Regions from separate parts of the Photobacterium sp. NCIMB 13483 genome, predicted to be linked through region 1. Evidence: riboswitches for the same ligand, from Rfam matches in the RefSeq annotation. Region 1 holds a riboswitch; the other holds the start of a gene.
The links. Region 1 has a riboswitch for thiamine pyrophosphate ahead of thiB (thiamine ABC transporter substrate binding subunit). Riboswitches for the same ligand answer to the same signal wherever they lie in the genome.

Region 1 (5,668 bases):
GGAAGGTCGTATGACAGTGTGTAATATGGCGATAGAGTTAGGTGCAAAAGCAGGCTTAATTGCCCCTGACCAAACTACTTTTGATTATATTAAAGGCCGTAAATTTTCACCTCAAGGTGCTGATTTAGACGCCGCTATCACTTATTGGCAAACCCTCACCAGTGATGACAACGCAGAGTTTGATGCAGTTGTCACCTTAAATGCTACCGAGATCAAACCACAAGTGACATGGGGCACGAATCCCGGTCAAGTGATTGCTGTTGATGAGCCGATCCCTGCACCTGAAAGTTTCAGTGATTTAGTTGAGCAAACATCCGCTAAAAAAGCCTTGGCTTACATGGGACTAGAACCTCATAAATCATTATCTGATTATGCTATCGATAAAGTTTTTATCGGTTCTTGTACCAATTCACGTATCGAAGATATGCGCGCCGCAGCTGCTATTGCTAAAGGCCGTAAAGTGGCCGCTAATGTCCAAGCCTTAGTCGTGCCGGGTTCTGAACAAGTAAAAACTCAAGCAGAGCAAGAAGGCCTAGATAAGATCTTTATTGAAGCGGGGTTTGAATGGCGTTTACCTGGGTGCTCAATGTGCCTTGCAATGAACAACGATCGCTTAGGCCCTCAAGAGCGATGCGCATCCACCAGTAACCGTAATTTTGAAGGACGTCAGGGACGAGATGGTCGTACCCACTTAGTCAGCCCAGCCATGGCGGCGGCGGCGGCATGTGCAGGACACTTTGTCGATATTCGTCAACTTGAACCAGTATCGGCATAATAAGGACATAACTATGACAGGCTTTACTCAACATACAGGGTTAGTGGTACCGTTAAATACCGCCAATATTGATACCGATGCCATTATTCCAAAACAGTTTCTTCAAAAAGTAACCCGTACTGGATTTGGACAACATTTATTTCATGATTGGCGTTTTTTAGACGATGGCGGTCAACAACCTAATCCCGATTTTATAATGAATGCCCCTCGTTACCAAGGTGCAACCATTTTACTGGCTCGCGAAAACTTTGGCTGTGGATCATCGCGTGAACATGCACCATGGGCGTTAGCCGATTACGGCATTAAAGTAATGATCGCCCCTAGTTTTGCTGATATTTTTTATGGCAATTCAATCAATAACCAAATGATCCCTGTTCGTCTTACAACGCCACAGATTGATGCGTTATTTGATTATGTAGCAACCACTGAAGGGGCAAAAATCACCGTAGATCTAGCGGCTATGACAGTAACAGCGAACGGTAACCAATATCCATTTGAAATTGACGAATTTCGACGTCACTGTCTATTAAACGGATTAGATAACATAGGCTTAACCCTGCAATACCAAGCGAAAATTGCTGAATATGAAGCTAATATTCCTACTTATCTCACTTAAATTAACTAATCTTAATACTAATGCCTGTTAATCTCAGGCATTAGTATCGCCCTACTCGGCTGTAATAAATCAGATATCATTACGGTCTTCTGTTGATATCTCTTTTTATAACAGGTTCAGTATGCGTATTGTGTTTAGCTTATTGTTGATTTTCGCTTCTTGGTCTCTATGTGCCGCCCCGAAAGCGGATCTATTACCTTATTGGCAAGATCAGGTGGCCAGCAATCAACGCGATATCAATCATCACCCATGGCAACAATTATTAACTAAATACTTAGTTGTTAGCCCACAACAAACACTGTTTCGTTACAGCGCAGTGACTCCCGCCGATAAACAGCAATTACAGAATTATATTAATCAGTTAGCTAAACTTGATCCGCGCCAATATAATCGTAATGTTCAGTTTGCTTATTGGGTGAATCTTTATAATGCACTCACCGTCCAATTGATCCTTGATAATTATCCGATCACATCAATTACTAAACTCGGTGGTTTTTTCAGTTTTGGCCCTTGGGATCAACCCATTGTGACCATCACAAATAAAACCTTAAGTTTAAATGACATTGAACATCGTATATTACGTCCGATTTGGCGCGATCCTCGCATTCATTATGCGGTTAATTGTGCCAGCTTAGGTTGTCCTGACTTACTGCCTCAAGTATTTGATAGTCATCACCTTGATCGACAACTCAACAATGCTGCCAGCCGTTTTATTAATAGTAATAAAGGGGTACGTACCAACTCAAAACAAACAACTTTATCGTCAATTTATGATTGGTATAGCGTTGATTTTGGTAATCAACAGGCCTTATTGCAGCATATAAACCATTATCGAGTGCATAAAAAAATCAATGGCGATAACATTAAATTTGATTACAACTGGCAGTTAAATCAGAAGCTATAACTTAGTACAAGTTACAGGTACAATGCTCGTGTTCTCATTGGGGAGCCATTAGGCTGAGATTGTTGTTATTATCTTGATTGATATAGCAGAACCCATTGAACCTGAACCAGGTAATGCTGGCGTAGGAATTGAGAAACGCATGGGTATTTTACCCCTGTCTAGCTGCTATTACAGCATGCTGCTACTACCTCTCAAGCCTGTGCCGCTCTCTCTTTTTATTTTGTTCGCAGGATGCTGACATCAGGAGCGCATAGTGAAAATCAGTTACACACTTTTACCGCTAATATCGATAGCGTTACTCTCAAATAACGTCTTGGCGGCCGATAATACCCTTAATGTTTATACCTACAGCTCGTTTTCATCCGAGTGGGGGCCTGGACCTATTATCAAAAAAGCCTTTGAAGCCCAATGCGATGGTTGCAAAGTTAACTTTGTCTCTTTAGAAGATGGCGTATCAATTCTTAATCGAGTTCGTTTAGAAGGCAGCCGTAGCCAAGCGGATATTCTATTGGGGCTTGATAACAACCTGATGACTGAAGCTAAACAAACGGGATTACTGGCAAAACAACATGTTGATCTAAGTAAATTAACCTTACCTAAAGGTTGGCATGACGATACCTTTATTCCTTTTGATTATGGCTATTTTGCGTTTGTTTATGACAGCACCAAATTACCCCATCCACCCACCAGTTTAAAAGCGCTGGTTAACGATCAAAACATCAGTGTCATCTACCAAGATCCGCGCACCTCAACCCCAGGTCAAGGGCTGATGTTATGGATAAAATCAGTGTACGGCGATAAAGCGACTGCCGCATGGCAACAACTTGCTAAACACACAGTAACGGTAACAAAAGGCTGGTCAGAAGCTTACAGCATGTTCCTTGATGGTGAAGCTGATATGGTATTGTCTTACACCACCTCACCGGCTTATCACATTATGGAAGAGCATAAAAATCAGTATAAAGCGGCCAACTTTAAAGAAGGTCATTACATGCAGGTTGAAGTTGCCGCCAAAATGAAAAATAGCCCACATCCTAAACTAGCAGATCAATTTATGCAGTTCATTGTCAGTGATGGGTTTCAATCTCAAATTGCGACCCACAACTGGATGTATCCTGTTACTAAACAACCACTGCCCGCCGCATTTAATCAATTAAGCGTGCCAGATAAAGCATTAGAATTTAGTGCTGATGAAGTGGCTCACAAGCGTAAAGAATGGATTCGAGAATGGCAGCAAGCGCTGACCCAATAATGGCATACCGTTGTGAATAAACGTGTAACTCAACTTCTGCCCGGACTATTAAGTGTCGGGCTTATTTTATTACTGGTGATCGCCGCGATCACCAGCCTTATACTTCATGCTGGGCAATGGCAACTGAGTAGCTTATGGCATGATCCTTATCTACGTCATGTGACGCGATTTAGTTTTTACCAAGCCTTGCTGTCTACTTTACTCAGTATTGTGCCTGCAATTGCGATTGCTTACGCACTATCACGACGCAATTTTATAGGTAAACAACTGTTATTACGTTTGTTTGCGATGACGCTAGTGATGCCTGTATTAGTGGCGGTGTTTGGCTTATTAGCGATCTACGGCAAAAGCGGTATCATTAGCCATGGGTTAAGCTGGCTCGGATTACCCCGACTAAACATTTATGGTTTAAGTGGCATTTTACTGGCACATGTGTTTCTCAACTTACCATTAGCGGTACGCTTTTTACTCCAAAGTCTAGAATCAATTCCCTATGAACAACATCAATTAGCCGCCCATTTAGATCTTCGTGGCTGGTATAAATTCAAACTTGTCGCTTGGCCTCGGTTACGTCAACAATTGCCCCATGTGGCGGGGCTTATTTTCATGCTGTGTTTTACCAGTTTTGCGGTGATCATGTCACTAGGGGGCGGTCCTAAATCAACCACCATTGAACTGGCAATTTACCAAGCGATTCGCTATGACTTCGATCTTGCTACTGGTGCTATTTTAGCACTGTGGCAAATGTTACTTTGTGGAGGATTAGTGTTACTTAGCCATCGCTTTGCCAAACCACTAGCAACCTTTAGTGCCTCTGTGGGTAAAAATGTGGTTAATTATCAAGATAATTGGCGTGCAAAATGGTGGGATTGGAGTTGGATCGTGGCTGCAATATTGCTGGTTATCCCACCAATTATTGCAGTTTTTGTTGCTGGATTAAACCGTCAACTGCCGCAGTTATTACAACAACCGGCACTGTGGCATGCAGTCGCTAATTCACTTGAAATTGCGGTCATGGCATGTAGCTTAGCGTTTGTTTTTGGCATGATGATCTTACTCGCGAGTCGACAATTACGCTTAAATAAACAACGTTTGAGTGCCGATAGTATTGAAATGATCGGCACCATTATTTTAGTTACTCCAGGGCTAGTATTAAGTACCGGTATTTTCTTATTACTGCGTCAATATACCGATGCCTATGGCGCTGCTTTTTGGGTTGTAGTAGGGGTTAATGCTTTAATGGCACTGCCTTATGTGATCAAAACCCTTAGCCAACCCATGCTGCATATTGCTCAACAATACAATACGTTATGTCATAGTTTAGGCATGCGTGGTTGGTCTCGATTACGACTTGTAGAGTGGCGAGCACTGCGTAAACCGATTGCACAGTCATTGGCTATCAGCTTAGTATTGTCACTGGGTGATCTTGGGGCAATTGCTTTATTTGGTAGCCAAGATTTTCAAACGCTACCACTGTATTTATTCCAATTAATGGGTAGCTATCGCATGGATGGTGCTGCTGTGGCGGCATTATTATTGTTATTACTCAGCTTAGGTTTATTCAGCGCGATTGAATATTGTTTCCAGCCTCGGCGTACCAAAGGCAAACACCATGCTTGATATAAACCAATTATGTTATACCTATCAACCTCAACGCCAACATGAACATCCTATGCAGTTAAGCTTTAACTTTAGCCTTCAACAAGGTGATATTGCGGCGTTAATTGGTCCAAGTGGTGCAGGGAAAAGTACCTTATTGGCGCTTATTGCGGGGTTTTTACAGCCACAACATGGTGATATAACCATCCACCAGCAATCAATTATTACGCTTGATCCTGCTCAACGGCCATTATCAATGCTGTTTCAAGAGCATAATTTATTTCCGCATTTAACGGTCTATGAAAACATTGCTCTTGGCGTTGATCCTCGTCTTAAATTGAGTACCCAGCAACGCCAACAGGTACATGATGCAGCAGAAAAAGTGGGATTAACAGCGTATTTACCCCGCCTACCCGAGCAACTATCTGGCGGACAGCGGCAGCGGGTGGCATTAGCGCGCTGTTTAATTCGACAACGGCCTTTATTATTGCTTGATGAACCGTTTTCGGCACTTGATCCTAC
Region 2 (5,668 bases), on a different contig from region 1:
AAGCCTTTGCTCGCGCCCACCCATTCGCCAGCGACTGCGCCAATCGGAGCAATAACCACCGCGACTCGAATGCCAGAAGCTAGTGCCGGTAGTGCAGCAGGAAAGCGAATATATTTAAGTTGTTGCCATTTGGTCGCGCCCATGGTGGCGGATAACTCAAGGTAACCGGTGGGAGTATTGCGTAAGCCGTCATAACAGCATGTGGTGACAGGGAAAAAGATAATTAACGCTGCCATTACTACTTTAGAACCAATGCCATAGCCTAACCACAGCATTAATACCGGAGCGATAGCAAATACAGGGATGGCTTGGCTGGCAATCAATAACGGTAATAACCATCGTTTAACGGGCTTAAACAGCAGCATTTGTAAGGCAAAAAATAACCCTAATGATAAACCGAGTATCAGCCCTAGAATGATCTCTTGGCTGGTCACCCATGTATTGCTTAACAGAACGTCATAGCGGGAGACTAACCGCTGCGCTACAGCCAGTGGTGGCGGTAAAATAAAGCTCGGCAAGTGAAACACCATCACGGTGAGTTGCCATAACCCAAGTAGCACGCTAATACTGATCAGTAATCGTATCGGTGTTGCAAGTTCACGCTGTGGGTGCCGCTGTTGACGCGGCGATTTGGTAGCGATTAAACGGGTAATATCAGTCATGATCGTGTGCCAATATGTCAAAAATACGTTGCTGGTGGTTCGCTGATTCAGCATCAAAGCGCCGTGGTGGCAATGTTGGCGGCAACGATAATGCCGTTGCGAAAGCGGGTTCGCCTTGCAAAATATACAGCTGATCACTTAATCGAATTGCTTCTTGAGGATCATGAGTTATCAGCACCACGGTTTTGTGCTTGAGTAATTTTACAAACAGATCTTGTAAGCGATAACGAGTGACTGCATCCAATGCGGAGAAAGGTTCATCCATCAATACAATCGGCTGGTCTTGTAATAACGTCCTTGCAAGTGCGACTCGTTGGCGCATACCACCCGATAATTGTTGTGGTAGTAGTTGATGTTTATCTGCTAAACCAACGTGTTCTAATAATGTCATTGCCCGTTGTTTTAAATTGGGTATTGAATCGTGATGACCGAACTTACTGCTAATACAAACATTGTCTAATACCGTTAACCAAGGCAATAACAGATCTTGTTGCGCCATATAAGCGACTCGTCCTGTTAAAGGCTGATTGTCTGAAATCGTTAGTTGACCTTGCCATTGAGTACTTTCGTTGAGTAATCCGGCTAAAAACTTGATCAGGGTGCTTTTACCACAGCCACTTTTTCCCACCAGACAAGTCCATTTATTGGCGGCAATAGTTAGATTAAGATTTTCAATTACCGCATTATTTGTGTTTGAACGGGGGCTGGAGTGATAGCGTAAACTGCCATTAGTAATGGTGATTTCCAGATCAACGGACATGATGATGACCTGCAAAAAAGTGATTCACAGGGCCGTGACCATGGCCGATATTGAGTTCATCGGCAGCGGTTATGGCGGCGGTAATGTAGCGTTTAGCCAAGGTAGTTGCCGTTGTAAGATCATCGCCTTGAGCTAAATAAGACGCGATAGCCGCAGATAGGGTACAACCCGTGCCGTGAGTGTTGTTGGTGTTAATGCGAGGGGTAGTGAGCTCGATAACGTCAGTGGCGAGAATGAGTAAATCAGTGCTATCACTACTTTGTTCTAAATGCCCCCCTTTGAGTAACACTGCATGAGGATTAATCTCCCGTAACGCACTGATCATCGCTTGCATATCAGCCAGTGATTGTGGAATGTCTAAACCTGTTAATGCAGCAGCTTCTGGTAGGTTAGGGGTAATAATATCAGCCAGTGGCAGTAATTCTGTTTTGAGGGTAGTAATGGCATGTTGTTGTAATAATACATCACCGCTTGTGGCAACCATCACTGGATCAATGACTAAAAATTTTGGTTGATAATGACGAATTTTTGTAGCAACCAGTCGAATAATATCACTGTCGGCGAGCATGCCAATTTTGACTGCTTGAATATTTAAATCGCTGAATACGGCGTCCAGCTGTTGCTCAACCATATCAAGAGGAATGGCAAGTATGCCGCTAACGCCTTGCGTATTTTGGGCGGTAATCGCCGTAATAACCGAGCAAGCATAACTGCCTGTTGCTGAAATAGCTTTAATATCAGCTTGAATACCTGCGCCGCCGCCACTGTCTGATCCTGCAATCGTCAATACAATAGGGGTAGTTGTGTGATGCGATGATGGGTTGTGTGACATACTTCATTCCTTACGCGTTAGCATCAGGAACAAGTTATCAAGCGGGGAAGTGTAAACTGCGGCATGAGAGTGTGCAGTTGACTCAGCTTGCATCTATTAACGTTGATAATCCGTTGATAGTTAGTTCCCTCCGCCAGTCTTAACTGGTTCAGGTTCAACGGGTCCCACCATTACAGTGATCTCAGCTTAACGCCCCCCGACTAATGGCAATTATCCTAATTCAGAATAATTTAATTGTCACTCTATTTTATTAAGAAATAACACGTTACGAATACTACGCGAGATTGTTAACACATAACATATTAAATTGGTGAATGTTTTATTGTTGTGATGGCGTGTGGCTTTTTGGTATATGAAGCTGATACTGACTATTTATAAATGAGATAGGTGTCAGTTTTTCGGTGCTTATTTTGATTTGTTATACTGCTAATTCTAATAGCAATGAATTATAAAGAAAATCAGAAACCGATTGATTACAAAGGAACGCTTGTTCGTCATTATTACCATAGACGTACATATTTGTAATCCAGCGTAATTCTTCTTTTTTAAATGTTTCATTTAAGAAATCAGTTGTTTGACCTTTAGTTCTTGAGGCACAAAAAATAATATCACAGCGACGATTATTATTAATTTGTGTTAAACCTGATTCGATAGCACCTCGGTCATCGCCACCCGTAATAATGCCTATTTTTTTATTCTTTAGAATGAATGTTACGGCAAAATCATCCTCATTTGGAATAGTGATACTTGGTATTGTTATTTGCTCTAATTTCTTTGCTAAAAGCCGCAGTGAGGTGGTTTTGCCAGTGTTTGAACTACCATAAAGGACACAAATTAAATTATTTTCAGACATATTTTCAATCGCAGGTTATACCGTTATTGAAAATATAATAACTTATGTTGGTGATTGAAAATTTGCGCTATTCCATAAAAACACAATAATATTGTCTGGTATGGTGAATGCCCATTCAGGTGGCACAAGCTCTAATGGTTGTCATACAAACTACAAAACAGGCGTATATCACTGCCATTAAATTCGTTTTTATATCTGCACATCTTGACGGTTACAAGTGTGGGCTTTAGAAAGATGAAAGACATATGAAAGACAGGGCAGCCATAAAAATATTAAATATATGGCTGTCCTATGCTTGCTGCCTGTGGTTTCTTTACCGCTTTTTTAAAGGTGGGAGTCTGTAAAATTTGAGTTATATTAGTCAAATTGATAACTCTCTAATTGACCTATCTCTTTTTCAGCTTTAGCCATAATTGCTTGTTTTACAAACTCATAAGATAATTCTGGATTATCTTCCATTATCGCTCCAATTTTTGCCCAATGTTCTATTTGTTTTGGTACTGTTCGGCTAAGGGCTTTGGCTTTAATTGTCGCTTTGGCTATTAATTCTTGATCTAGTCTAATACTTGTTGTTGCCATTTTAAATTATTCTTTAGTTTGTTTCTCATATTGTAGTGCATTGTTACATATGTCGTAATTTGTATCTTTATATAAAGCGTCAATAGCTGCTATCTAATGCTTATTCTCTACTGAGAAAAATAGGACAGTCATAAAAGTGTTAAATATATGGGTGTCCTGTTTTTTTGTAATAGTCGTATTTAAATACGACCATTAATATTGTTTCAGTAGCAAAACATAATACGAATAGGTGATATTTGACCTTTAATTATTCCCTTTTGTGTATATTATTTGATATAAACCTATAAAATAGTTTTCCATTCTTTTTTGTTATTACATTGGTTGTATATTTCTCAAAAAATAAACCATAAAGTTTACTCTAAGGTAATGTAATGAAAAAGCTATCTATCTGTATTTTTATCTCTTTAATGTTGTCAGGTGTGGCAAATGCCCATTCAGGTGGTACAAACTCTAATGGTTGTCATACAAATCACAAAACGGGTGTATATCACTGCCATTAAATTTGTTTTCTATCTGTAAATATTGAACATGAAAGACAGGATAGCCATAAAAATATAAAATATATGGCTGTCATTTCTTTGAATTTTCATTATTTATTACAAGTGAAAATAAAGTGCCAGTAGCGATCAGAATTTTATATTTAAGGAATATTTTATGGAAATGCAATGGGATAAGTTATTAACTAGTCAGCGTCTTGGTGTTGATAGTGATGATGGTGATGGTATACGAACTGAATATTATAGAGATTATGACCGAATTGTTTTTTCTGCTTCATTTAGAAGGTTAGCAAGAAAGACCCAAGTTCATCCATTATCTTTTAATGATCATATTCATAATAGACTTACTCATTCTATTGAAGTTAGTAGTGTTGGTCGAAGCCTTGGTTTAGCTGTTGGGGTTAGAATAAAAGATAAATTACCTAGTGATATTACAGCTGTTGATTTTTCATCAATTATCCAAGCAGCTTGTGTTGCTCATGATATTGGTAACCCTCCTTTTGGGCATGCTGGTGAATATGCAATAAGACAATGGTTTACTGAAAATGAACATTCATTAGACTCTTCACTAACAGAAGCTCAAAAGAGTGATCTGATGTCATTTGAGGGTAATGCTCAAGGATTTAGAATTGTTTCACAATTAGAAAATCATTATAAAGATGGTGGTTTACAACTTACTTATGCAACATTAGGTGCGTTAATTAAATATCCATGGCAATCAAACCATAAATTAACTCAAGAAAAAAATAAATTTAATGTATTCCAAACTGAAGTTAATGTTTTTAATACTGTAGTCGATAAATTAGGTCTTTTACAGCTTGGTGATAATGTTTACGCAAGACATCCATTAGCTTATTTAATGGAAGCCGCTGATGATATTTGTTATAAAATACTAGATGTAGAGGATGCTCTAGAACTTAATCTATTAAGAATGAATGATGTGATACCAATATTTAAAAAATTAGCAAATGTACAGGAAATTAACGATATTGGTGATTCATTTTCAGCAAGAAAGAGAATTGTAAAATTTAGGGCTAAGGTAATAGAAAATCTCATTTTGGAAGTGGTTAATATATTTGATGTTAATTATAAAGATATTATGAGTGGAAAATTTGAAGGTGATTTGTTATCAAAAATAACAGGTGAATGTAAAGATGGGATTAAAGAAATTAAAGAAATAACGAATAAAAATATTTTTTCAAATAGACGAAAAATAGAACTTGAAGTTGGATCTTATTCATCAATAGAAATAATACTAAACGCATTTATTACTGCTGTTGATGATAAAATAAAAAATGGAGAAAAACAATCATTTAAGTCAAAAAGGATACTTGACTTAATGCAAGATGATTTACCTTCAGGTGAATGTTCAGCTTATGAATATTATATGTCTATAACTGATTTTGTTTCCGGAATGACAGATAATTATGCAACGTTTATAGCAAAACAAATAAATGGTAGTGCAAAATAAAAATAAAAAGGACA

Region 2: another riboswitch for thiamine pyrophosphate. It lies ahead of thiD (bifunctional hydroxymethylpyrimidine kinase/phosphomethylpyrimidine kinase); the one in region 1 lies ahead of thiB (thiamine ABC transporter substrate binding subunit).

The regions. Positions count from the first base shown of each region.
Region 1 is NZ_PYLV01000013.1:35,840-41,507, reverse strand. It holds gene leuC (3-isopropylmalate dehydratase large subunit) at 1-775, shown strand, start outside; gene leuD (3-isopropylmalate dehydratase small subunit) at 789-1,391, shown strand; gene C9I86_RS11680 (DUF547 domain-containing protein) at 1,513-2,295, shown strand; TPP riboswitch at 2,324-2,440, shown strand; gene thiB (thiamine ABC transporter substrate binding subunit) at 2,549-3,547, shown strand; gene thiP (thiamine/thiamine pyrophosphate ABC transporter permease ThiP) at 3,560-5,167, shown strand; gene thiQ (thiamine ABC transporter ATP-binding protein) at 5,160-5,668, shown strand, end outside.
Region 2 is NZ_PYLV01000002.1:322,289-327,956, reverse strand. It holds partial or broken gene C9I86_RS03470 (ABC transporter permease) at 1-584, opposite strand, end outside; gene C9I86_RS03465 (ABC transporter ATP-binding protein) at 655-1,422, opposite strand; gene thiD (bifunctional hydroxymethylpyrimidine kinase/phosphomethylpyrimidine kinase) at 1,412-2,254, opposite strand; TPP riboswitch at 2,363-2,463, opposite strand; gene C9I86_RS03455 (ATP-binding protein) at 2,673-3,107, opposite strand; gene C9I86_RS20375 (YHYH domain-containing protein) at 3,208-3,288, shown strand; gene C9I86_RS03445 (hypothetical protein) at 3,465-3,686, opposite strand; gene C9I86_RS20370 (YHYH domain-containing protein) at 4,094-4,186, shown strand; gene C9I86_RS03435 (deoxyguanosinetriphosphate triphosphohydrolase) at 4,341-5,654, shown strand.